3 regions of the Pseudonocardia sp. Ae505_Ps2 genome follow, and region 3 is predicted to be linked to each of the others. Evidence: riboswitches for the same ligand, from Rfam matches in the RefSeq annotation. Region 3 holds a riboswitch; each other region holds the start of a gene.
What was found. Region 3 has a riboswitch for S-adenosylmethionine ahead of Ae505Ps2_RS31225 (GNAT family N-acetyltransferase). Riboswitches for the same ligand answer to the same signal wherever they lie in the genome.
Positions count from the first base shown of each region.

Region 1: it holds a riboswitch for S-adenosylmethionine, as region 3 does, so the genes downstream of both, Ae505Ps2_RS24625 (aminotransferase class V-fold PLP-dependent enzyme) here and Ae505Ps2_RS31225 (GNAT family N-acetyltransferase) in region 3, are expected to answer to the same signal.
Region 2: it holds a riboswitch for S-adenosylmethionine, as region 3 does, so the genes downstream of both, thrC (threonine synthase) here and Ae505Ps2_RS31225 (GNAT family N-acetyltransferase) in region 3, are expected to answer to the same signal.

Region 1 is NZ_MCIP01000001.1:5,297,007-5,303,932, forward strand. It holds gene Ae505Ps2_RS24595 (CNNM domain-containing protein) at 1-498, shown strand, start outside; gene Ae505Ps2_RS24600 (hypothetical protein) at 587-787, shown strand; gene Ae505Ps2_RS24605 (glycine--tRNA ligase) at 863-2,269, opposite strand; gene Ae505Ps2_RS24610 (antibiotic biosynthesis monooxygenase family protein) at 2,474-2,803, opposite strand; gene Ae505Ps2_RS24615 (metalloregulator ArsR/SmtB family transcription factor) at 2,910-3,287, shown strand; gene Ae505Ps2_RS24620 (Fur family transcriptional regulator) at 3,284-3,736, shown strand; gene Ae505Ps2_RS24625 (aminotransferase class V-fold PLP-dependent enzyme) at 3,746-5,104, opposite strand; SAM riboswitch class IV at 5,148-5,262, opposite strand; gene Ae505Ps2_RS24630 (hypothetical protein) at 5,336-6,004, shown strand; gene Ae505Ps2_RS24635 (DUF2795 domain-containing protein) at 6,076-6,453, shown strand; gene Ae505Ps2_RS24640 (hypothetical protein) at 6,492-6,884, opposite strand; gene Ae505Ps2_RS24645 (isoprenyl transferase) at 6,905-6,926, opposite strand, start outside.
Region 2 is NZ_MCIP01000001.1:5,343,752-5,350,677, forward strand. It holds gene cynS (cyanase) at 1-270, shown strand, start outside; gene rpsT (30S ribosomal protein S20) at 441-704, shown strand; gene holA (DNA polymerase III subunit delta) at 818-1,786, opposite strand; SAM riboswitch class I at 1,927-2,080, shown strand; gene thrC (threonine synthase) at 2,087-3,355, shown strand; partial or broken gene Ae505Ps2_RS34310 (ComEC/Rec2 family competence protein) at 3,599-5,365, opposite strand; gene Ae505Ps2_RS34315 (helix-hairpin-helix domain-containing protein) at 5,815-6,926, opposite strand, start outside.
Region 3 is NZ_MCIP01000001.1:3,110,917-3,117,842, forward strand. It holds gene Ae505Ps2_RS14925 (ABC transporter permease) at 1-366, shown strand, start outside; gene Ae505Ps2_RS14930 (glycine betaine ABC transporter substrate-binding protein) at 363-1,403, shown strand; gene Ae505Ps2_RS14935 (ABC transporter ATP-binding protein) at 1,384-2,232, shown strand; SAM riboswitch class I at 2,390-2,482, shown strand; gene Ae505Ps2_RS31225 (GNAT family N-acetyltransferase) at 2,704-3,225, shown strand; gene Ae505Ps2_RS14945 (amino acid ABC transporter permease) at 3,222-4,181, shown strand; gene Ae505Ps2_RS14950 (amino acid ABC transporter ATP-binding protein) at 4,178-4,957, shown strand; gene Ae505Ps2_RS14955 (ABC transporter substrate-binding protein) at 4,993-5,979, shown strand; gene Ae505Ps2_RS14960 (LysR substrate-binding domain-containing protein) at 5,991-6,866, opposite strand.

The DNA.
Region 1 (6,926 bases), 2.2 Mb from region 3:
TGGTGCGGCGTCGAGCCCGTCGACGAGATGGCCTCGGGCCGCAACGCCGACGACCTGCGTCAGCTGGTCGACCACTCGGCGAAGACCGGCACCCTCGACCAGGGGCGCCGTGACCAGCTGGTCACGGCCCTGGAGCTGGAGCGGACCCCCCTGGGCGAGCTCGCGCGCGAGCCCTCCGGGGTCGCCGCGGACGACGACGTCGCCGCCGTCCAGGCGACCTGTCGCCGGACCGGCCACCTCCGGCTGGTCGTCTGGGACGGGGACACCCCGATCGGGTACGTGCACGTCCGCGACACGCTGACGCGGGCGCCGGAGACCCGGGCCCGGGACCTGATGCGCCCGCTGCTCACCCTGCCGGCGGACACGCAGTACCACACAGCGGTGAACACGATGCGTGAGCAGCGTGCGCACCTGGCGCTGGTGGAGTCCGACGACCGCCCGGTCGGCATCGTGACCCTGTCCGACCTGGTGGAACGCCTGCTGCCGGAGCCGGTGTAGGAGCACTCCCCGGACCGGGTGCCCGAGCTGCGCCCGGTCCGGGACCGCCCTACCCTGGGTCGCCTCCCGATCACCCACGGAGGTTGTGATGACCGCTCCGACGCTGCGCCCCGCCGATCTCGACGAGGCGGCACTGGCCAGGCTGAGGCAGCTCGAGGACCGCATCGGCGGCCCGCTCGTGGCCTACCGACCCGAGTCGCCCTACGCCACGCTGTCCGCCGAGCAGCTGGAGGAGGTGCGCCGCACCGAGGCCGAGCTGGGCGTGCAGCTGCTGGCCTACCGGCGCTGACCCCCTCGACGACGAACGCCCCCGCCCGGGATCCGGGTGGGGGCGTTCGTGGCGCGGGTTGGTCCCAGCGTCGTCTCAGCAGCCGAGCAGGCGCGTCGCCAGGTAGGTCTCGACCTGGTCGAGGGCGACCCGCTCCTGCGCCATCGAGTCGCGCTCGCGGATCGTCACCGCCTGGTCGGTGAGGGTGTCGAAGTCGACCGTGATGCAGAACGGGGTGCCGATCTCGTCCTGGCGGCGGTACCGGCGGCCGATGGCGCCGGCGTCGTCGAAGTCGACGTTCCAGTTCTTCCGCAGCTGCGCGGCCAGGTCCTTCGCCTTCGGCGACAGGTCGGCGTTGCGCGACAGCGGCAGCACCGCGGCCTTGACCGGTGCGAGCCGGCGGTCGAGCTTCAGCACGACGCGCTTGTCCACACCACCCTTGGCGTTGGGCGCCTCGTCCTCGGTGTAGGCCTCGATCAGGAACGCCATCATCGACCGGCCGACACCGGCGGCGGGCTCGATCACGTACGGCTTGTAGCGGGTGTCGGAGGCCTGGTCGTAGAACGACAGGTCGACGCCCGAGTGGTTCGAGTGCGCCGTCAGGTCGAAGTCGGTGCGGTTCGCGATGCCCTCGAGCTCGCCCCACTCCTGGCCGGTGAAGTTGAACCGGTACTCGATGTCGACGGTGCGCTTCGAGTAGTGGGAGAGCTTCTCCTTGGCGTGCTCGTAGTGCCGCAGGTTCTCCGAGGAGATGCCCAGGTCGGTGTACCAGCGGGTGCGCTCGTCGATCCAGTACTGGTGGATCTCCTCGTCGCTGCCGGGCTCGACGAAGTACTCCATCTCCATCTGCTCGAACTCGCGCGTGCGGAAGATGAAGTTGCCCGGGGTGATCTCGTTGCGGAAGCTCTTGCCGATCTGGCCGATGCCGAACGGCGGCTTCTTGCGCGAGGTCGTCTGCACGTTCAGGAAGTTCACGAAGATGCCCTGCGCGGTCTCCGGGCGCAGGTAGTGCAGCCCCTCCTCGGACTCCACCGGGCCGAGGAAGGTCTTGAGCATCATGTTGAACTCGCGGGGCGCGGTGAACCGGCCGCGGGTGCCGCAGTTCGGGCAGGGGACCTCGGAGAGGTCGTTCTGGTCGGCCTGCTCCGGGTCGCGGCCCTTGCGCTCGGCGAACTCCTCGGCGAGCTGGTCGGCGCGGTAGCGCTTGTGGCAGGACTCGCACTCGACCAGCGGGTCGGAGAAGGTGCCGACGTGGCCCGAGGCGACCCAGGTCTGGCGCGGGAGGATGACCGAGGAGTCCAGGCCGACGACGTCGTCGCGGCCGGTCACCATGCTCTTCCACCACTGGCGCTTGATGTTGTCCTTCAGCTCGACGCCGAGGGGCCCGTAGTCCCACGCCGACCGGGTACCGCCGTAGATCTCACCGGAGGCGAAGACGAATCCGCGCCGCTTGGTCAGCGCGACGATGGTCTCGATCTTGGCTGAGGTGGGCTTGCTGGCCACTGGCGGCGCTCCAGAGAAGGTGGTTCGGAGGTCCCCGGATACGGGGCATCCCAGATTACCGACCCGCCATGTATCCCCACTCCCTGCCCCTGCCCCCCGACCCCGCCGCGGTGGCTCCGCCCGACCGACCTCGCACAGGTTCCTGCGACCTCGCACCGTGTGCAACGGCTGCGAGGTCGCAGGACGGTGCGCGAGGTCCGAGGGTCAGCTCAACAGGCTGGGGTGGTGGACGGGCGCGGCGCCGGGGGTCACGGTCACCAGGGACTCGTAGGTCGCCTCGGTGGTCGTGTCGGCCTCGGCCAGCAGCGGGTGCACGTGCTCGCGGACCTCGAACGGCCCCAGGGCACGCCGGTAGGCGTCGACGGAGTCGAAGCGGACGGTCAGGACCCACTGCCCGGCGTCCTCGATCGCCCGGCCCGCCTCACCCCCGCGGAAGCCCGGCCGGGCGGCGAGGAGTTCCAGGGCGCGGGCCACACGCGCGGTGAACGCGGCCTCCTCGGAGGGAGACACGCGGAAGCGGCAGACCAGCAGCACGGCGCGACGATAACGAACACGCCTACCATGTCGGGTGCGGCCTGTACGGCACAGCAGCGCCGGAGGGTGTGGCCGCCGCCTCCGGGGGAACGGACGGGTCCACCACATGTCTGCCGCAGCCCAGACCACGCACGCACCGGGAGCCGGCCCGGGCGCGGACGACGACCACCACCCCGCGCCCGAGCCGGGCCCGACCCGCGACCCGCGCACGCTGGCCGCCGCGGGCGACCTGCTGCGGGCACTCGCCGCACCGGTCCGGATCGCCATCGTGCTGCAGCTGCTGGAACACTCGCGGTGCGTCCACGACCTGGTGGACGCGCTCGGGGTCACCCAGCCCCTGATCAGCCAGCACCTGCGGGTCCTCAAGGCCGCCGGGGTGGTCGAGGGCGAGCGGAAGGGCCGCGAGGTGCTGTATTCGCTGGTGGACGACCACCTGGCGCACATCGTGGTGGACGCCGTCGCCCACGTCGAGGAGGACACGTGACGGAGACGACCGGCCGGACGACCGCGGCGGCGGTCACCGAGCGGTCCACCGCCGGGCCGCGCGGCATCCGCGCCACCCGGCAGCGGGCCGCCGTCACCGCGCTACTGGACCGGCTGGACGACTTCCGGTCCGCCCAGGAGATCCACGAGGAGCTGCGGCGCGCCGGCGAGGGCATCGGCCTGACCACGGTCTACCGGACCCTGCAGACCCTCGCCGACGGCGGCGAGGTCGACGTGCTGCGGGTCGCGTCCGGCGAGGCCGTCTACCGGCGCTGCGAGACCGAGCACCACCACCATCACCTCGTGTGTCGCCGGTGCGGCGCCGCCGTTGAGATCGAGGGGCCGGCGGTCGAGTCCTGGACCGAGTCGGTCGCCCAGAAGCACGGCTTCACCGAGGTGTCGCACACCCTCGAGATCTTCGGCCTCTGCGGCCGCTGCTCGGCGGGCTGAGGCCCGGGCTCAGTCCCCGCAGCCGGGGACGGCGGGCAGCTCCCGGTCGCGGGCGAACGGGTCCGCCGGGCGCGGGTCCGGGGTCGGCGCCCACCGGCCGTCGACGAGGGCGTAGGTCCAGGCCGGGCCGCGCCGTGCCAGATCGGTCAGCGCGTCGACCAGCCGGTCGACGTCGGAGGAGCCGGTGCGCAGGCCCAGCGACGCGCGCACGGCGTCGCGGCCGCCGGTGAGCCGCGCCAGCAGCGGGTGGGCGCAGAACCGGCCGTCGCGGACCCCGATGCCGTACTCGGCCGACAGCGCCGCCGCGACCAGCCCGGCGGGCAGCTCGCCCAGGGTGAACGAGACGGTCGCGGTGCGGTCGCCCGCGTCGTCGAAGCAGGACAGGGCCCGCAGGCCGGGGACCGTCGCCAGGCCGGCGTGCAGACGGTCGGCGAGCTCGCGCTCGTGGGCAGGCACGATGTCGTCGATCAGCGGGTCCAGGGTCCGGCAGGCCGCGCCGAGTGCGGCGGTACCGAGGACGTTCGGGGTGCCGCCCTCGTGCCGCTGCGGCGACGGCAGCCACTCCGTGACCGTGCCGCCGCCCGGGCCGTCGGCGACGGACACGGATCGGACCGCTCCCCCGCCCGCGACGTGCGGTTCGGCGGCGTCGAGCCAGTCCCGGCGGCCGACGAGGACCCCGGCGCCGTAGGGCGCGTAGAGCTTGTGCCCGGACAGCGCGACGTAGTCCGCGTCCCACCCGGCCAGGTCGACGCGCCGGTGCGGGGCGAGCTGGGCGGCGTCGACGCACAGCCGGGCACCCGCGGCGTGCGCGATCCGCGCGATCTCGGCGACCGGGAGGAGCTCGCCGGTCACGTTGGACGCCCCGGTGACCGCGACCAGCGCGGCGTCGGGACGGGCGGCGAGCTCGGCCCGCAACGCATCGAGCGTCGAGGCAAGGGTGGCGGCGGCGGGCACGACGCGGTGCTCGCGGTCGCGCCAGGCCAGCAGCGTCGCATGGTGCTCCAGGTCCAGCGTCACCACCGGGCCGGGGACGGCGCGGGCGAGCAGGCCGAGCGCATCGGTGGTGTTGCGGGTGAACACCACGACGTCGTCGGCGCGGGCCCGGACGAACCGGGCGACGTCGGCGCGGGCGTTCTCCACGAGCGCGGTGCAGACCTTCGAGGTCCAGCCGGCGCCGCGGTGCACGCTGCCGTGGTACGGCAGCACCTCGGCGACGTGCGCGGCGACCGGCTCCAGCGCCGGCGCGGACGCGGCGGAGTCGAGGTCGCAGTAGCGGGCCCACCGGCCGTCGACGAGCGGGACCGTGAGGTCCGCACCGACGACGCGGGGCAGGGCGTGCTGGACGGGACGTGGCAGGGCGAGGGTCATGATCGGGCCTCCGGCCGATCTCGGGGACCCGGCGTGGCGCACGGATCCGCGCTTGCCGACTGCGGGTGTCGCGTCGGCCCGGTCATCACCCGGGGCACCCCACCGCGGAGGAGGGTTGCCGTCCAGCGAGCCGGGGCTTCGCGCTGGCACTCGTGACCTTCGGCGACGAAACTAGCAGACCGTCTCAGATGGAGACACGTGAGCATCGCCACCCCGGATAGCGTCTGACCGATGACGGACACGCACCCCGCGCCCACCACGGTCCGGCGGATCGACGTCCCGGAGTCCGGCGAGCTGGCCCAGCTCGCCGCCGTCTTCGAGGACCTGCAGTACGTGCTGCGCTGCTGCGAGCACCTGGTCACCGCCCTGGGCGGACCCGAGTCCGGGCCGGTGCGGGTGGACGCCGACCCAGCGCTGGTCGAGGCCCTGTGGACCGGCGCCCTGATCGGCTACGTGCGGTGCTTCTCCGGCCGGACGAAGACGCTGACCACCGACGACCTGACGTCGCTGGAGCTCGACGGGGACGTCAGCGGGTTCCACGACATGGTGTTCAAGCTCCGCGACCACTACGCCTCCCGGCACGTGAACCCGCGCGAGTCGTACTCGATCGGCGTGGCCCAGTCCAACGACGGGACGCCCCGGGGCGTCGCCGTCGTCTCCACCCCGCGCCCGCTCGTCGACGAGACGACGGTCCGGCTGCTCGGCCGGGTCGCCTACAGCCTGTCCGGCCTGGTGGACGCCCGGATGAAGAAGTCCCAGAACGACGTCCTCGGCGTCGCGCACGGGATGACCGCGGGCCAGCTGGCGGGGCTGCCGCTGGTGCACCTCGACGGCAGCGGCGAGGCGGCCCCGGAGGACGCGGTGACCCGGGACGGCACCGCGGACGGCCCGGGGAACTGATCCCCGCCGGATGCATCATCCGGCGCACAGCGGCTACCCGGTCGGGACACATCCCGACGAGAGGTGACCTCATGACCACTCGCACGACGACGTCCGACGCCGTCCGCACCGCCCTGCACGGCCTGGAGTTCCCCGCCGGCAAGGACGACCTGGCGTGGACCGCCGAGCGCAACGAGGCCGACGCCGCGACGGTCGAGGCCCTGCGGGCGGTGCCGGCCGAGGAGCACTACGCCTCGATCGCCGCCGTGGTGGCCGCCGTGGACCTGGCCGACGACGACCCGGCGCGCCAGACCTCGGGCGACACCGCGGACGAGTCGGCCGAGGAGACCGAGCAGCTGCGCGCGCAGCGGCGCACCGAGCACACCCGTCCCGGGCTGTCGGAGTCCACGAAGGACGTGGACCCGGTCAACCCGATCGCCGAGGAGCTCGGCACCAACCGCAAGAAGTGACCCGCGCGGCCGGGGCGGGCACCGCCCTGGCCGGCCGGTCAGCCGCCGACGAGCTCGGCCCGCATGCTCGACGCGGAGGACACGACGAGCATGAGCAGCGTCCCCATCGGACCCTCGCCCAGCCCGGCCGCGGGGAAGGCGTAGCGCAGCGTCACGTCCCAGCCGCGCTCGCCGCGCACCACCCGGGGCGTGCCGAACAGGCCCTCCCCCACCCCGAGCCCGACCCGTCGCGGCACGTCGTGCTCCGGGTCGGCGGAGTCCGGCAGGTCCCACGCCACGACGCAGGTCAGGTTGAGGACGGGCAGCCCCTCCTCCAGCTCCGTCCCCTGCACCACGCACAGCACGCCGCCGTGGGCGAAGGTCAGCGCGCCGTCGTCGTCGGCGGTGACGTCGTGGAACCGCTCCAGCGCACCCTTCGCGGTGGCGAGCATCCCCGTGATCACATCGGTGGTCACGGTGTCACCCCCGTCGCG
Region 2 (6,926 bases), 2.2 Mb from region 3:
GACCTGGACGACGACGTCGTCGACGCCCTCACCCTCCCGCCGGAGCGCGGCGCGGCCGCGGTGGACCTCACCGACCCGCTGGTCTACCGCCTCTCGGAGATGGTGCAGGTGTACGGCACGACGATCTCCGAGCTGGTCCGCGAGGAGTTCGGCGACGGCATCGTGTCCGCGATCGACTTCGAGCTGGACCTGCAGCGCGTCGCCGACCCGAAGGGCGACCGGGCCGTGATCACGCTGAACGGGAAGTTCCTGCCCTACCGCGTCTGGTGACCCGGAACAGGGGGCGAGGACGCCGCTGGTAACCTTGTGCGTCGAGCGCTCGGCGTGCTCGCCCGAAACGGCCTGGACCCTCTCTCCAGTGATGCTGTTCGGTGCCGCCGGAGCGGACCCGGACGTACACAAGACCAGCCGACCAGCAGGCAGGAAGACCAGAGGCAGACGTGGCCAACATCAAGTCGCAGATCAAGCGTGTCAAGACCAACGAGAAGCGCCGGCAGCGCAACAAGTCGGTGAAGTCGTCGGTCAAGACCGCGATCCGCCACTTCCGCGAGGCCGCCGACTCCGGCGCCGACAACGTCGTGGAGCTGCAGCGCAAGGCGGCCAAGGCCCTCGACAAGGCGGCCGGCAAGGGCGTCATCCACAAGAACCAGGCAGCGAACCGCAAGTCGGCCCTGGCCAAGCGTCTCAACGACGTCCAGGCCTGAGCCACCCCGGTTCCCCACGACGGCGCCGCCCCATCGGGGTGGCGCCGTCGTCGTGTTTCCGGACCTGTCGTGCCCCCGGGCCGGAGCCCGTGCGCGTGCTGCGGGCGCGGGGCTCAGCGCGGGGTGCGGGCGGACACGACCGCCAGCACGGCCCGCTCCAACGCGTACCCCGCGTCCGCGGCGACGCCCTTGACGTCGGCGTTCACCCGGGCGGTCGCCGCGATGGCGACGGCGAGCTGCTCCGGACGCCACTGCCGGACCGTCTGTTGGGCCTTACGGATCTTCCACGGAGGCATGCCCAGCTCACCGGCCAGCCGGTTCGGGTCGCCCCGCCCGGCCGAGCCGACCTTGGCCAGGGTGCGCACCGAGTCCGCGAGCGCGTCGGCGATCAGGACGTGCGGGACACCGAGCACCAGCGCCCACCGCAGCGCCTCCATCGCCGCCCGCCGGTCCCCCGCGACCGCCGCGTCGGCCACCGCGAAGCCGGAGGACTCGGCCCGGCCGCGGTGGTAGCGCCGCACCCCGGCCTCGTCCACGGCGCCGCCGGTGTCCGCGACGAGCTGCCCGGCCGCAGCCGCCAGCTCCCGCAGGTCCGACCCGACCGCCTCGACCAGTACCGCGAGCGCACCGGGAGTGATGGTGCCGCCGTGGCGACGCACCTCGTCGCGCACGAAGTCCGACCGCTCGTCGGCGCGGGTGATGCGGTTGCAGGTGACGGTGTGCGCCCCGGCCTTGCGCATCAGGTCCAGGACCGCCTTGCCCTTCGCCCCCCCGGCGTGCTGGACCACCAGCACGATCCCGTCGGCCGGGTCCTTCACGTAGTCGGCGAGGGCGGCGGTCATGTCCTTGTTCGCATCCTGGCCATGAGTGAGCACGATCACCCTGCCCTCCGCGAAGAGCGAGGGGCTGAGGTGCCCGGCGAGCTCGCCGGGTGCCACCTCGGAGGTGCGGAAGCGGCGCAGCTCGGTCTCCGGATCGCGCTGCCGGGCGCGCCGGACCAGGTCGGACACCGCCCGCTCGGCCAGGAACTCCTCGTCCCCGACGACCAGCTGCAGCGGGCCCGGTTCGCTCGTGCTGCTCACACCCCCATGGTGGCCCACACCCCCGACAACGGGTGAGCCGCGTCCCGGCACGACGACCTCGTCTGGCGGTGCGGTGCCCCGTTCGCGTACCGTCGTCGTCGATTCCGGCGCTCGGCGTCCGGAGCACCACAACCGCATATGGCTCATCCAGAGGGGCAGAGGGAACGGCCCGTTGAAGCCCCGGCAACCGGCGTCGCACGACGATCCGCCCAGACCTGCGCCTTCCGCGCGGCGAGGACGTCGACGAACACGGTGCCAATTCCGGCCCGCCACCTCCGGCGGGACAGATGAGGAGATCTCGTGACTCTCACTGCTGCGCCCGAAACCACCTCTGCCTACGACCTGGGCTCCGCGCGCGCTCTCGCGTGCCGCGAGTGCCGCCACGAGACCCCGCTCGCCGCGGAGTTCGCGTGTCCGCGCTGTTTCGGCCCCCTCGAGGTGGCCTACGACTTCCCGACGGTCACCCGCGCCTCCATCGAGGCCGGCCCGAAGTCGATCTGGCGCTACAAGGACCTGCTGCCGGTCCCCTCGACCGTCGAGCAGCACGCGAACACCGAGCCCGGCCTGACCCGGCTGATCGAGGCCGACAACCTGGCCCGCGCGCTCGGCGTCCGCAAGATCTGGATCAAGGACGACACGGGCAACCCGACGCACTCGTTCAAGGACCGCGTCGTCGCCGTCGCGCTCGCCGCCGCCCGTGAGCTCGGCTTCTCGGTGCTGTGCTGCCCCTCCACGGGCAACCTCGCCAACGCCGTGGCCGCCGCGGCCGCCCGCGCCGGCTGGGACTCGGTCGTGCTGGTCCCGTCCTCCCTGGAGCAGGCGAAGATCGTCACCACCGCGGTCTACGGCGGCACCCTGCTCGCCGTCGACGGCAACTACGACGACGTCAACCGGCTCGCCACCGAGCTGGCCGCCGAGCACGAGGACTGGGCGTTCGTGAACGTCAACGTCCGCCCGTACTACGCCGAGGGCTCGAAGACCCTGGGCTACGAGGTCGCCGAGCAGCTCGGCTGGCGGCTCCCGCAGCAGGTGGTCGTCCCGGTCGCATCCGGCTCCCAGCTCACCAAGATCGACAAGGGGTTCACCGAGCTCGGCACCCTGGGTCTGGTCGAGCCCACCCCGTACACCGTGTTCGGTGCCCAGGCCACCGGCTGCTCGCCGGTCGCGCGGGCCTTCGAGGCCGGTCACGACGTGATCCAGCCGCAGAAGCCGGACACCATCGCGCGCTCGCTGGCGATCGGCAACCCGGCCGACGGTCCGTACGTCCTCGACTCGGTGCGCCGCACCGGCGGCTCGGTCGGGCACGTGTCCGACGAGGAGGTCGTCGCCGGCATCCGGCTCCTGGCCCGCACCGAGGGCGTGTTCGCCGAGACCGCGGGCGGGGTCACCATCGCGACCACCAAGAAGCTGCTCGAGGCCGGGGCGCTCGACCCCGACGCCGAGACCGTCCTGATGATCACCGGTGACGGGCTCAAGACCCTCGACGCCGTCTCCGGCGAGGTCGGCCCGACGGCGACCGTGCCGTCGACGTCCTCCGCGGTCCGCGAGGCGCTGGCGAACCGGGGCTGACCGGCCCCGCCGGCCGGGAGCCGGACGGGGGTCGCCACGCGCGACCACCGTCAGCCCGGCCGGGTCGTCGCCGGTCAGGGCCAGGTCACCGGACCGGTCGGTGCGTGCGACGACGACGCCCGCCCCGGCCAGCCGGTCCACCAGCTCCGGGTTGGGGTGCCGGTAGCTGTTGCCGTTGCCGACGCTGATCACCGCCGCACGCGGCGCGACGGCGGTGATCAGGTCCGGGACCACCTTGCGGGACCCGTGGTGGGGCATCTTCAGGACCTCGGCCCGCAGGTCGACCCCGGAGTGGAGCAGGTCGTCCTGGGCCGCCAGTTCGGCGTCGCCGGTCAGCAGGATCGTCGCGGCCGGGGTGGTGGCGCGCAGCAGCAGCGAGATGTCGTTCACCGCCGTCCCGTCGCCGCCGTCGACCGTCAGGGGCGGGTGGACCGGGCCGAGGACCTGCAGGCGCAGCTCCGGCCACCCCAGCTCCATCCCGCGAACGAGCCCCACCACCGGAGCCCCGGCCCGCTCGGCGTGCCGGGTGATCTCGCGCAGCCCCGACGCCGGTTCCCGCACCGGCCCGACGGCGATCCCGCCCGCGGCCCGACCGCGCAGCGCGCCGGCGAGGCCGCCGTCGTGGTCGGCGTGGAAGTGGGTGATCACCACGAGCTCCAGGACCCGGACCCCGAGCCGGTCCAGGCAGGTGTCGACGGCGTCGTCCGTCGGCCCGGTGTCGACCAGGACGGCGTGCCCCGGGGTGCCGGTGGCGAGGACGAGCGCGTCGCCCTGACCCACGTCGCAGGCCACCATCCGCCACCCGGTGGGCGGCCAGCCGGGCGGGGCGAACCGGGTCGGGACGAGGACGACGAGGAGCCCGACCAGCAGCGCCAGCAACAGCGTCCGCAGGCGCGGCACCCGGCCCATCGCCAGCAGCACGACGAGCACCCCGGTGAGCAGCAGCGCGCCGCCCGCGCCCGCGGGCCACGGCACCGTGGCACCGGGCACCGCGGCGGCCCGGTCCCCGACCACGACCAGCCACCACACGAACGGCCCCGCCAGCCAGGCGCAGCACCACGCTGCGGCCGGGCTCACCGCGGACAGCACCGCACCGAGCACGCCCAGCACCGTCGCGGGGGCGACCGCGGGCGCCGCGAGCAGGTTCGCCACCACGGTGACCAGCCCGACTCCCCCGTTGAGCCCGGCGATCACCGGCGCGGTGGCCAGCGCCGCGGCGACCGGGACGACCAGCGCCTCGGCCGGCCCCGACGGCAGCCCGCGCCGTCGCAGCGCCGCCGTCCACCCCGGCCCGAGCAGCACCAGCGCACCGGTGGCGACGACGGACAGCACGAAACCCGCGTCGACGGCCAGGGCGGGGACGGCCAGCAGCAGGCCGAGCACGGCCACTGCCAGCGCGGGCACCGCGGACCGCGCCCGGCCGGCGGCGAACGCGATGAGCACGACCCCGCCCATCACCGCCGCACGCAGCACCGACGGCGACGGCCGGGCCAGCACGACGAACCCGACCAGGGCGACCATCGCCACCGCGGCCGCGATCCGCGGGTCGGTCCGGAACAGGCGCAGCAGGAGCAGCACCGCCCCGGTCACGATCGCGACGTTGGCGCCGGAGACGGCCGTGAGGTGCGCGAGCCCCGCGGTCCGGAAGTCCTGCTCGGTCTCGGCGAGCTGGGCGCGGGTGTCCCCGATCGCGAGCCCGGGCAGCAGCCCCGCCGGTGCCTCGGGCAGTGCGGCGACCGCCGCGTCGCGCAGGCCGTCGCGCAGGGCCCCGGCCCCGGTCTGCCACCACGGCGGCGCGGTCACGTCCTGCGGTGCGCCGCGGACCTTCAGCACGGCGACCGTGAGGTCGGGACGCTGTGCGGGCATGAGCAGCCCGGCGGCGGAGACCTCCTGACCGGGGAGCAGCCCGGTCCACTCCGCTGCCGGGGCCAGGAGCAGGAGCTTCCCGCCGGTGGTCGCCCGACCGCCACCGACGGTGGCCGTGACGAGCTCGGTGGGGACCAGCGCCATCGCCCGGGCGGCGCCGGACTCGTCGCCACCACCGGTGGTGCTGCGCAGGATCCGGGGGTCGTCGGTGAGCCGGACGCGGACCTCGGCGGCGGCGCCGCGGTCGGCGGGCCCGCGCAGCGGGTGCGACGCCAGCGCGGCCGCGTGGACGGTGCCCAGGACGGCCGCGACGAGCGCGCACCCGGCCGCGGCGAGCACGATCGAGGACGGCGCCGCGGCGCGGGCGCTGGTCCGGGCACGGAGCAGCGTGACCGTCAGGGCGAGCGCCGCGAGGACGGCGGCGGTGATCCCGCCCGCGGTGCCGCCGAGCAGCCCGGCGAGGACGGCGGCCCAGGTGGCGAGCGCGGCCGGGACGAGGCGCAGGTCGGGTGGGGCGGGACGTTCCTGCTGCTCCGCACGCTCGTCGTCGCGCTCCCCGGGCACCGGTTCGGGCCGGCGGGCTCCGGCGCGGGTCACACCCGCACCAGTTCCTGGAGCTGGGCGAAACGGCGCTCGCCGATGCCGTCGATCTCGCGCAGCTGCTCGACCCGGCTGAAGCGCCCGTTGGCGCTGCGCCAGTCGATGATCTTCTTCGCGGTGACCGGGCCGACGCCGGGCAGGGCGTCGAGGTCCGAGAGGGTGGCGGTGTTCAGGTCGATCTTCCCGCCGGGTGCGGCGGGTGCGGCGGCCGCGCCCGGTTCGGCGCCCGACGCCGGCTCGGAGCCCGGGGCGGGCAGGACCGGGGCGGCGTCGGGCGCCGGTGGGACGCCGACCGCGATCTGCTCCCCGTCGCCGAGGCGGCGGGCCAGGTTCAGCGCGCCGAGGTCGACCTCGGGCAGCGCGCCGCCCGCGGCGTCGAGGGCGTCGGCGACGCGTGCGCCGTCGGGGACCCGGACGAGACCGGGCCGGGCGACCCGCCCGACGACGCTCACGACGAGCGGCCCCGCGGTGACCGGTGCCGCCGCGACGGGCGCCGGCCCACCAGGACCCGCGGACCGGTCCGTCTCCCCCGTCGCCGCCCCACCGGGCACCGCCGTCACCTCGGGCAGGCCGCCGACGGGCTGCACGGTGGGACGGTCGAGCCACACCCCCACCCCGGCGACCAGCGCCCCGGCGAGCACCACCGCCACCAGCGCGAGCGCACCGGGGCGGCCCGGGTCCACCCGCGCCCCGGCCAGCGACGGCGGCAGCCACCGCTGGGCTCGGCGGCGCAGCCACGACGGCCGCCCGCCGTGCGGGACGTCGTCGCCGAGCTCCTCGGACGGTGCGGGGTCGTCCCGGGCCAGCAGGGCCAGGGGGTGGCCGGCATCGGGGTCGGCGGTCCACACCGGTGCCGGCTCCTCCGGCGCGACGGGGCCGGTCGCTCCGCGGTGCGTGGCGGAGGGATCGGCGGTCCACACCGGTTCCGGCCCGTGCGGGGCGGCGGAATCGGGCCGGCCCGGTGTCGCGCCGTGCAGGGTGGCGGGGTCGTGCCGGAGGGGCGTCGCACCGGGCCAGGTGCCGGGCCGGGACGCGGACGGCGCCGCCACGGGCGGCCCGGCAGCGCGGTGGGCGCGCGGCGGAGGCGGCCCGACGGCGCCCGGTC
Region 3 (6,926 bases):
TTCCCACCGGCGGCCGTCGCCACCACGGCGGCCGTCGCCGCCGCACCGGTCGGGCTGGTCGAGGCGGCCCGCGCGCTCGGCGCGACCCGCGGCCAGGTGGTGCGGGACGTCATCGTCCCGTCGGCGCTGCCGGAGACCTTCACCGGCATCCGGCTGGCCGTCGGCATCGCCTATTCCTCGGTCGTCGCGGCCGAGCTGTTCAACGGCATCCCCGGCATCGGCGGGATGGTCAAGGACGCCAGCAACTACAACAACACCCCGGTCGTGCTCGTCGGCATCTTCGCGATCGGCATCTCCGGCCTGGTGATCGACGCGCTGCTGCGCGCCGTCGAGCGCCGCACCGTTCCGTGGAGGGGACGAGCATGACCATCCGCACCCGACTGACCGCACTGCTCGTGGGCCTGCTGGCTGTCGGCGTCCTCGCCGGCTGCGCCGTCGGCCCTGCCGGGCAGGACTCCGGCAAGCCGACCATCCGCATCGCCTACCAGAGCTTCCCCAGCGGCGACCTGGTCGCCAAGCACAACCGCTGGCTGGAGGACGCCCTGCCCGACTGGAACGTGCAGTGGACCAAGTTCGACTCCGGCGCGGACATCAACACCGCGTTCGTCGCCGGTGAGCTGGACTTCGGTGCGATCGGGTCCAGCCCGGTCGCCCGCGGGCTCTCCGCGCCGCTGAACATCCCGTACCAGGTCGCGTTCGTGCTCGACGTCGCCGGCGACAACGAGGCGCTCGTCGCCCGCAACGCCACCGGGATCACCGACGTCGCGGGGCTGCGCGGCAAGCGGGTCGCCACCGCGTTCGCGTCCACCTCGCACTACAGCCTGCTCGCCGCCCTCGACCGTGCCGGTCTGAAGCCCACCGACGTGCAGCTGATCGACCTGCAGCCGCAGGCCGCGCTGGCTGCCTGGGAGCGCGGCGACGTCGACGCCGTCTACACCTGGCTGCCGACCCTCGACGAGCTCCGCAAGACCGGGAAGACCCTGGTCACCAGCCGCGAGCTGGCCACGGCCGGCAAGCCGACCCTCGACCTGGGGGTGGTCTCCACCCCGTTCGCCGAGCAGCACCCCGAGGTCGTCGACACCTGGCGCAAGGTCGAGGCCCGCGCCCTGGAGACCGTGCGCAACGACCCGCAGGCCGCCGCGCAGGCCGTCGCCGCCGAGATCGGCACGACCCCCGAGAACGCCGCGTCCCAGCTGAAGCAGGGCGTGTTCCTGTCCCCGCAGGAGCTGGCCTCCGCCGAGTGGCTCGGCACCGACGGCGCCCCGGGCAACCTCGCCCAGAACCTGCAGAGCGCCGCCCAGTTCCTCGCCGCGCAGAAGCAGATCCCCACGGCGCCGGACCTCGCGACCTTCCAGAAGGCGATCTACACGAAGGGTCTCCCGGATGTCCTCGCCGCAGGCTGACACCGACGCCGACACCGACACTGATACGGACCCCGACACCGGGGCCGCGGCGGGGGAGGGAGTGCCGGCGATCGCCGCGTCCGGGCTCGGGCACTCCTACCCGGGCCGCCGGGACCGGGTCCACGCGCTCGGACCGCTCGACCTGACCGTCGAGCGCGGCGAGTTCCTGGTGCTGGTCGGGGCCTCGGGCTGCGGCAAGTCGACTCTGCTCCGGCTGGTCGCCGGGTTCGAGCGGCCCACCGACGGGACGCTGACCGTCGCCGGCCGGGCACCCGAGCCGGGTGTCGGCGCCGGCGTGGTGTTCCAGCAGCCGCGGCTGTTCCCGTGGCGCAGCGTCGGCGGCAACGTCGACCTCGCCCTGAAGTACGCGGGGGTGAACCCGTCCGACCGTCCCGTGGCCCGCGAGGGGCTGCTGGAGCGGGTCGGGCTCACCGGTGTCGCGGACCGGCGGATCTGGGAGATCTCCGGCGGCCAGCAGCAGCGGGTCGCGATCGCCAGGGCGCTGGCCGCCGACCGGGACCTGCTGCTGCTCGACGAGCCCTTCGGCGCGCTCGACGCGCTCACCCGCGAACGCCTGCAGGACGACGTGCGCCGGGTCAGCCACGAGACCGGCCGGACCAGCGTGTTCGTCACCCACTCCGCCGACGAGGCGGTGTTCCTCGGCTCCCGGGTCGTGGTGCTCACCGCCCGCCCCGGACGGATCGCGCTGGACCTGCGGATCGACCTGCCGCGCTCCGGTGTGGACGCCGAGGCGCTGCGCGGCTCGCCGGAGTTCGCCGAGCTGCGGGCCCGGGTCGGGGCGGCGGTGAAGGAGGCCGCCGCGACCTGAGCACCCCGCTCCGCGGCGCGGGTGGGTCGTCCGGCGATCCGCCCGCGCCGACGGGGTGCGCCACTGCGCCCGGGCACCGTGCCGTCCCACTGTGATGCCACGACCGATCTCCCGGTCCGCGCTTGACACCGGATCGGTGCGTCGGCTGCAGTGGTGAGGTCCATCCAGAGCGGTCGAGAGTCCCGGCTCGTCGACGCCGCAGCAACCCGCCCCGTTCCGGGCAGGGTGCTACCGCCGGGTCCGATGGGAGACCCCGATGCCCCACCGCCCCGCGAGGCACCGGCCCGACGCCGGGCAGCGGGCCCGGATCCGGCTGCGCTGGGTCCGTCGCCGGCACGTCGACCTGTGCCGCACCGGCGCCGCGCTCTGTCGCTGACCTCTCCACCCGTGCCCCGCACCGGACCGCCCGCCACCGCGGCCGGCCGGTCCCCGCCTGCCCGAGGGCAGCGCTCGCACCGAGAGGTCCCCACCGTGACCGCGCTCCACCCCGCCCCGCCCACCACCTCCGCCCGCCCGGAGGTCCGCTGGGTCGCCTACACCGACCCGCTCGTCCGCCCGATGCTGGTCGAGCTCGACCAGGAGTACGGCGTCCGCTACGGCCACACCCTCGGCGACCTCGACGCCGAGACCCTCCGCGAGGCGAGCCGGTTCGCCCCACCGTCCGGCGGGGTGGTCCTGCTGCTCGACGGCGGTACCCCCGTCGCGGGGGGCGCCTTCCGCCGGTGGGACTCCGACACCGCCGAGCTCAAGCGGATCTGGACCGGCTCGGCGTACCGCCGCCGCGGCCTGGCCCGCCGGGTGCTCACCGAGCTGGAGGACACGATCGCCGCCCGCGGCTACCGGCGCATCTACCTGACGACCGGTCCGCGCCAGCCCGAGGCCCGCCACCTCTACCTCGCCGCGGGCTACACGCCGCTCTACGACCGGACCCTGCACCCGGAGACGGTCGGGCCGCACCCGTTCGAGAAGTACCTGACCGGGGGCTTCGCGTGAGCAGCCGCACCGAGGCCCGGGCCGCCCCGGGCGCCGTCCCGCCCACCGGGGACGACGACGCCGGCCTGCGGGTCGTCCCGGCCCGGCACCCGTGGCGGTGGGCGGGGACCGCGGTGGTGGCGGTCCTGGCCGCGATGGCGGTCAACGCGCTGGTCACCAACCCGGCCTGGGACTGGCCGACCGTCGGCCGCTATCTGTTCGCCCCGTCCATCGTGAACGCGGTGCTGCTGACGCTGCAGCTCACGGTGCTCGGCATCGTCGTCGGGTTCGTGCTCGGCACGGTGCTCGCGGTGATGCGGCTCTCGCCCAACCCGCTGCTGCGCTCGGTCAGCTGGACCTACATCTGGATCTTCCGGTCCGTGCCGCTGATCCTGCAGCTGCTGTTCTGGTACAACCTCGCCCTGCTCTACGACCGGCTCTCGATCGGCATCCCGTTCGGTCCGTCGTTCGTCGAGTTCGGCACGATGGAGCTGGTCAGCCCGGTCACCGCCGCGGTGCTGGGGCTCGGCCTGCACCAGGCCGCCTACGCCGCCGAGGTCGTGCGCTCGGGGTTCCTGGGCGTCGACGCCGGCCAGCTGGAGGCCGCCACCGCGCTCGGCATCCCGGCCTGGCGCCGGTTCCGGCGGATCCAGCTGCCGCAGGCGATGCGGATCATCGTCCCGACCGCGGCGAACGAGCTGATCGGCCTGGTCAAGGGCACCTCGGTGGTCTACATCATGGCGCTGTCCGAGCTCTTCTACCAGGTGCAGGTCATCTACACCCGGACCGGACGGGTCATCCCGATGCTGCTGGTCGCCGCCGTCTGGTACCTGGTGCTGACCAGTGCGCTGTCGGTCGGCCAGTTCTACGTCGAGCGGTACTACGCCCGCGGCGCGCAGCGCACGCTGCCACCGACCCCGTTGCAACGCGCGCGGGCCGCGGTGTCCGGACGGCGCCGGCGGGGGGCCACGGCATGACCGCCGCCGGCACTGCCCCGATGGTGGAGCTGCGCGGGGTGCACAAGAGCTTCGGTCCGCTGCCGGTGCTGCGCGGGGTCGACCTGACCGTCGCCCCCGGCGAGGTCACCGTCGTCATCGGGCCGTCCGGGTCGGGCAAGTCCACCCTGCTGCGCACCATCAACCACCTGGAGAAGGTCGACCGCGGCACGGTCCGGGTCGGCGGCGAGCTGATCGGCTACCGGCGGGTCGGCGCCCGGTTGCACGAACTGCCGGAGCGGCGCATCCTGCGCCGGCGCAGCCGGATCGGCTTCGTGTTCCAGAGCTTCAACCTGTTCGCCCACCTGACGGTGCTGGAGAACGTCGTCGAGGCGCCGCTGTCGGCGCAACGCCGCGACCGTGCCACCGTCCACGCCGAGGCCCGTGAGCTGCTCGCCCGGGTCGGGCTCGCCGACAAGGCCGACGAGTACCCGCGGCGGCTCTCGGGCGGTCAGCAGCAGCGCGTCGCGATCGCCCGCGCGCTCGCCCTGCACCCGCAGCTGCTGCTGTTCGACGAACCGACCTCCGCGCTCGACCCGGAGCTCGTCGGCGAGGTCCTCGAGGTCATCTCCGATCTCGCCCGGGACGGCACGACGATGGTCGTGGTCACCCACGAGATCGGCTTCGCCCGCGAGGTCGCCGACACCGTCGTGTTCCTCGACGAGGGCCGCGTCGTCGAGTCCGGCCCGCCCGCCGCGGTGCTCGACACCCCGCGTGAACCCCGTACCCGCGCCTTCCTCGGCGCGGTCCTGCGCTGACCCCGGTCTGCGCCGACCTCCCCACAGGAGTATCGATGTCCCGGATCCCCCGGCCGCTGCGCCACCTGCGCCTCGCGGCCGTCGCCCTCGTCCTGCCCCTGGTCGCCGCCGTCGGCTGCGCCGGCGCCGATCCCGACCAGGCCGCCCCGGTGGACCCCGGGACGGCGGTGAACACCAGCCCGGAGCAGAACCGTGTCCGTGCGGACCGCATCGAGGCCATCGCCGCGACGGTCCCCGCCGCGGTCCGCGAGTCGGGAGAGCTCACCGTGGCCACCACCGGCAGCGGGAACCCGCCGCTGTCCTTCCGCGCCGACGACGACCGCACCGTCATCGGCGTCGAGCCGGACCTGGCCCAGCTCGTCGCGGACACGCTCGGGCTGCGGCTCGACCTGCAGCCGACGTCGTGGGAGAACCTGTTCCTCGGGGTCGAGTCCGGCACCTACGACGCGGGGTTCTCCAACATCACCGTGACCGAGGAGCGCAAGGACAAGTACGACTTCGCGACCTACCGCGTCGACACCGTCACCTTCGAGGCCCGCAACGCGGGGAGGGTGGAGCGGATCGAGAAGCCCGCCGACATCTCCGGGCTCACCATCGGTGTCGCGCCCGGCACCAACCAGGAGCAGATCCTGGTCGAGTGGAACCGGCAGAACGAGGCGGCGGGGGTCGCACCGGCGACGATCCAGTACTACCAGAACACCGGTGACTACTACCTCGCCCTGGACTCCGGACGCCTCGACGCCTACCTCGGCCCGAACCCCGGCGTCGCCTACCACGTCGCCACCGGTGGCACGACGAAGGCGGTCGGCTCGCTCAACGGCGGCGGCGGGGGAGTGCAGGCCGACATCGCGGCCATGACCCGCCGCGGCGACGGGCTGGTCGGCCCGATCCACGAGGCGATCGACGCGCTCATCGCGAGCGGCAAGTACGGCGAGGTGCTGGCGCGGTGGCACCTGGAGAACGAGGCGCTGCAGGACTCCCGGATCAACCCGCCCGGGCTGCCGCGCCGGGCGGCGTCCTGAGCGGCGAGCGGTCAGCCGGCCGGGGGCGGGTGGTCCCCGGCCGGCGGCAGCACCGCGGCCAGCGCCGCGCTGGCCGTCTCGACCAGCCGGGGGTCGGCCCCGGCCCGGACCCGCAGGTGCAGCGGCTCCGACGGCGCCCCGGGCAGGTCGGTGCACTCCTCCAGCCCCTCGGGCGGGTCGCCCAGCCCGGCGACGAGCGCGACCCCCAGACCACCGCGCACCGCGTTCAGCACCCCGGCGAGGTAGGCGGCCTCCCCGACGACGGTCGCCGCCATCCCGGCGGCGGACAGCGTCTGCAGGGCGCGACGCCGGATGGTGCACGGCGAGTCGATCACGACCAGCGGCACCGGACCGTCCGCGGGACGACGCCAGCCCGGCGCCGCGTACCAGGTCAGCGGGATCGCCCCGGCGGCGACGCCGGGGCCCTCGACCACGTCGCCGATGTACATCGCCAGATCGAGCGTGCCGCGGTCGACGGCGTCGTTCAGCCGGCTGGAGCGGTCGAGCCGGAAGCGCACCGCGGTACCGGGGAACACCTCCTGCAGCCGCTCCATGACCCGGGGCAGCAGCTCGTCCGCGGCGTGCTCGGTGGAGCCCAGCACCAGGGACTCGCGGGTGTCGCCGACGCCGAGACGGCGCAGTGCGTCGTCGTGGGCGGCCAGGATGCGACGGACCTCGCCGAGCAGCGCCTCGCCCTCGGCGGTGAACCGGCTGACCCGGCCGTCCTTGCGGACCAGCGGGCGTCCGACGGCCTTCTCCAGGCGACGGACGTGCTGGCTGACCGCGGACTGGGACAACGTCAGGGACTGCGCCGCGCGGTGGAACCCGCCCTGGTCGGCGACGGCGACGATGCTCCGCAGCGCGGTGATGTCGAGGACGGCGGGCACGGTACCGAGGCTACCGACAATGATCGCGGATCGCGATCGGTTGTGATGCGCATTCGTCGT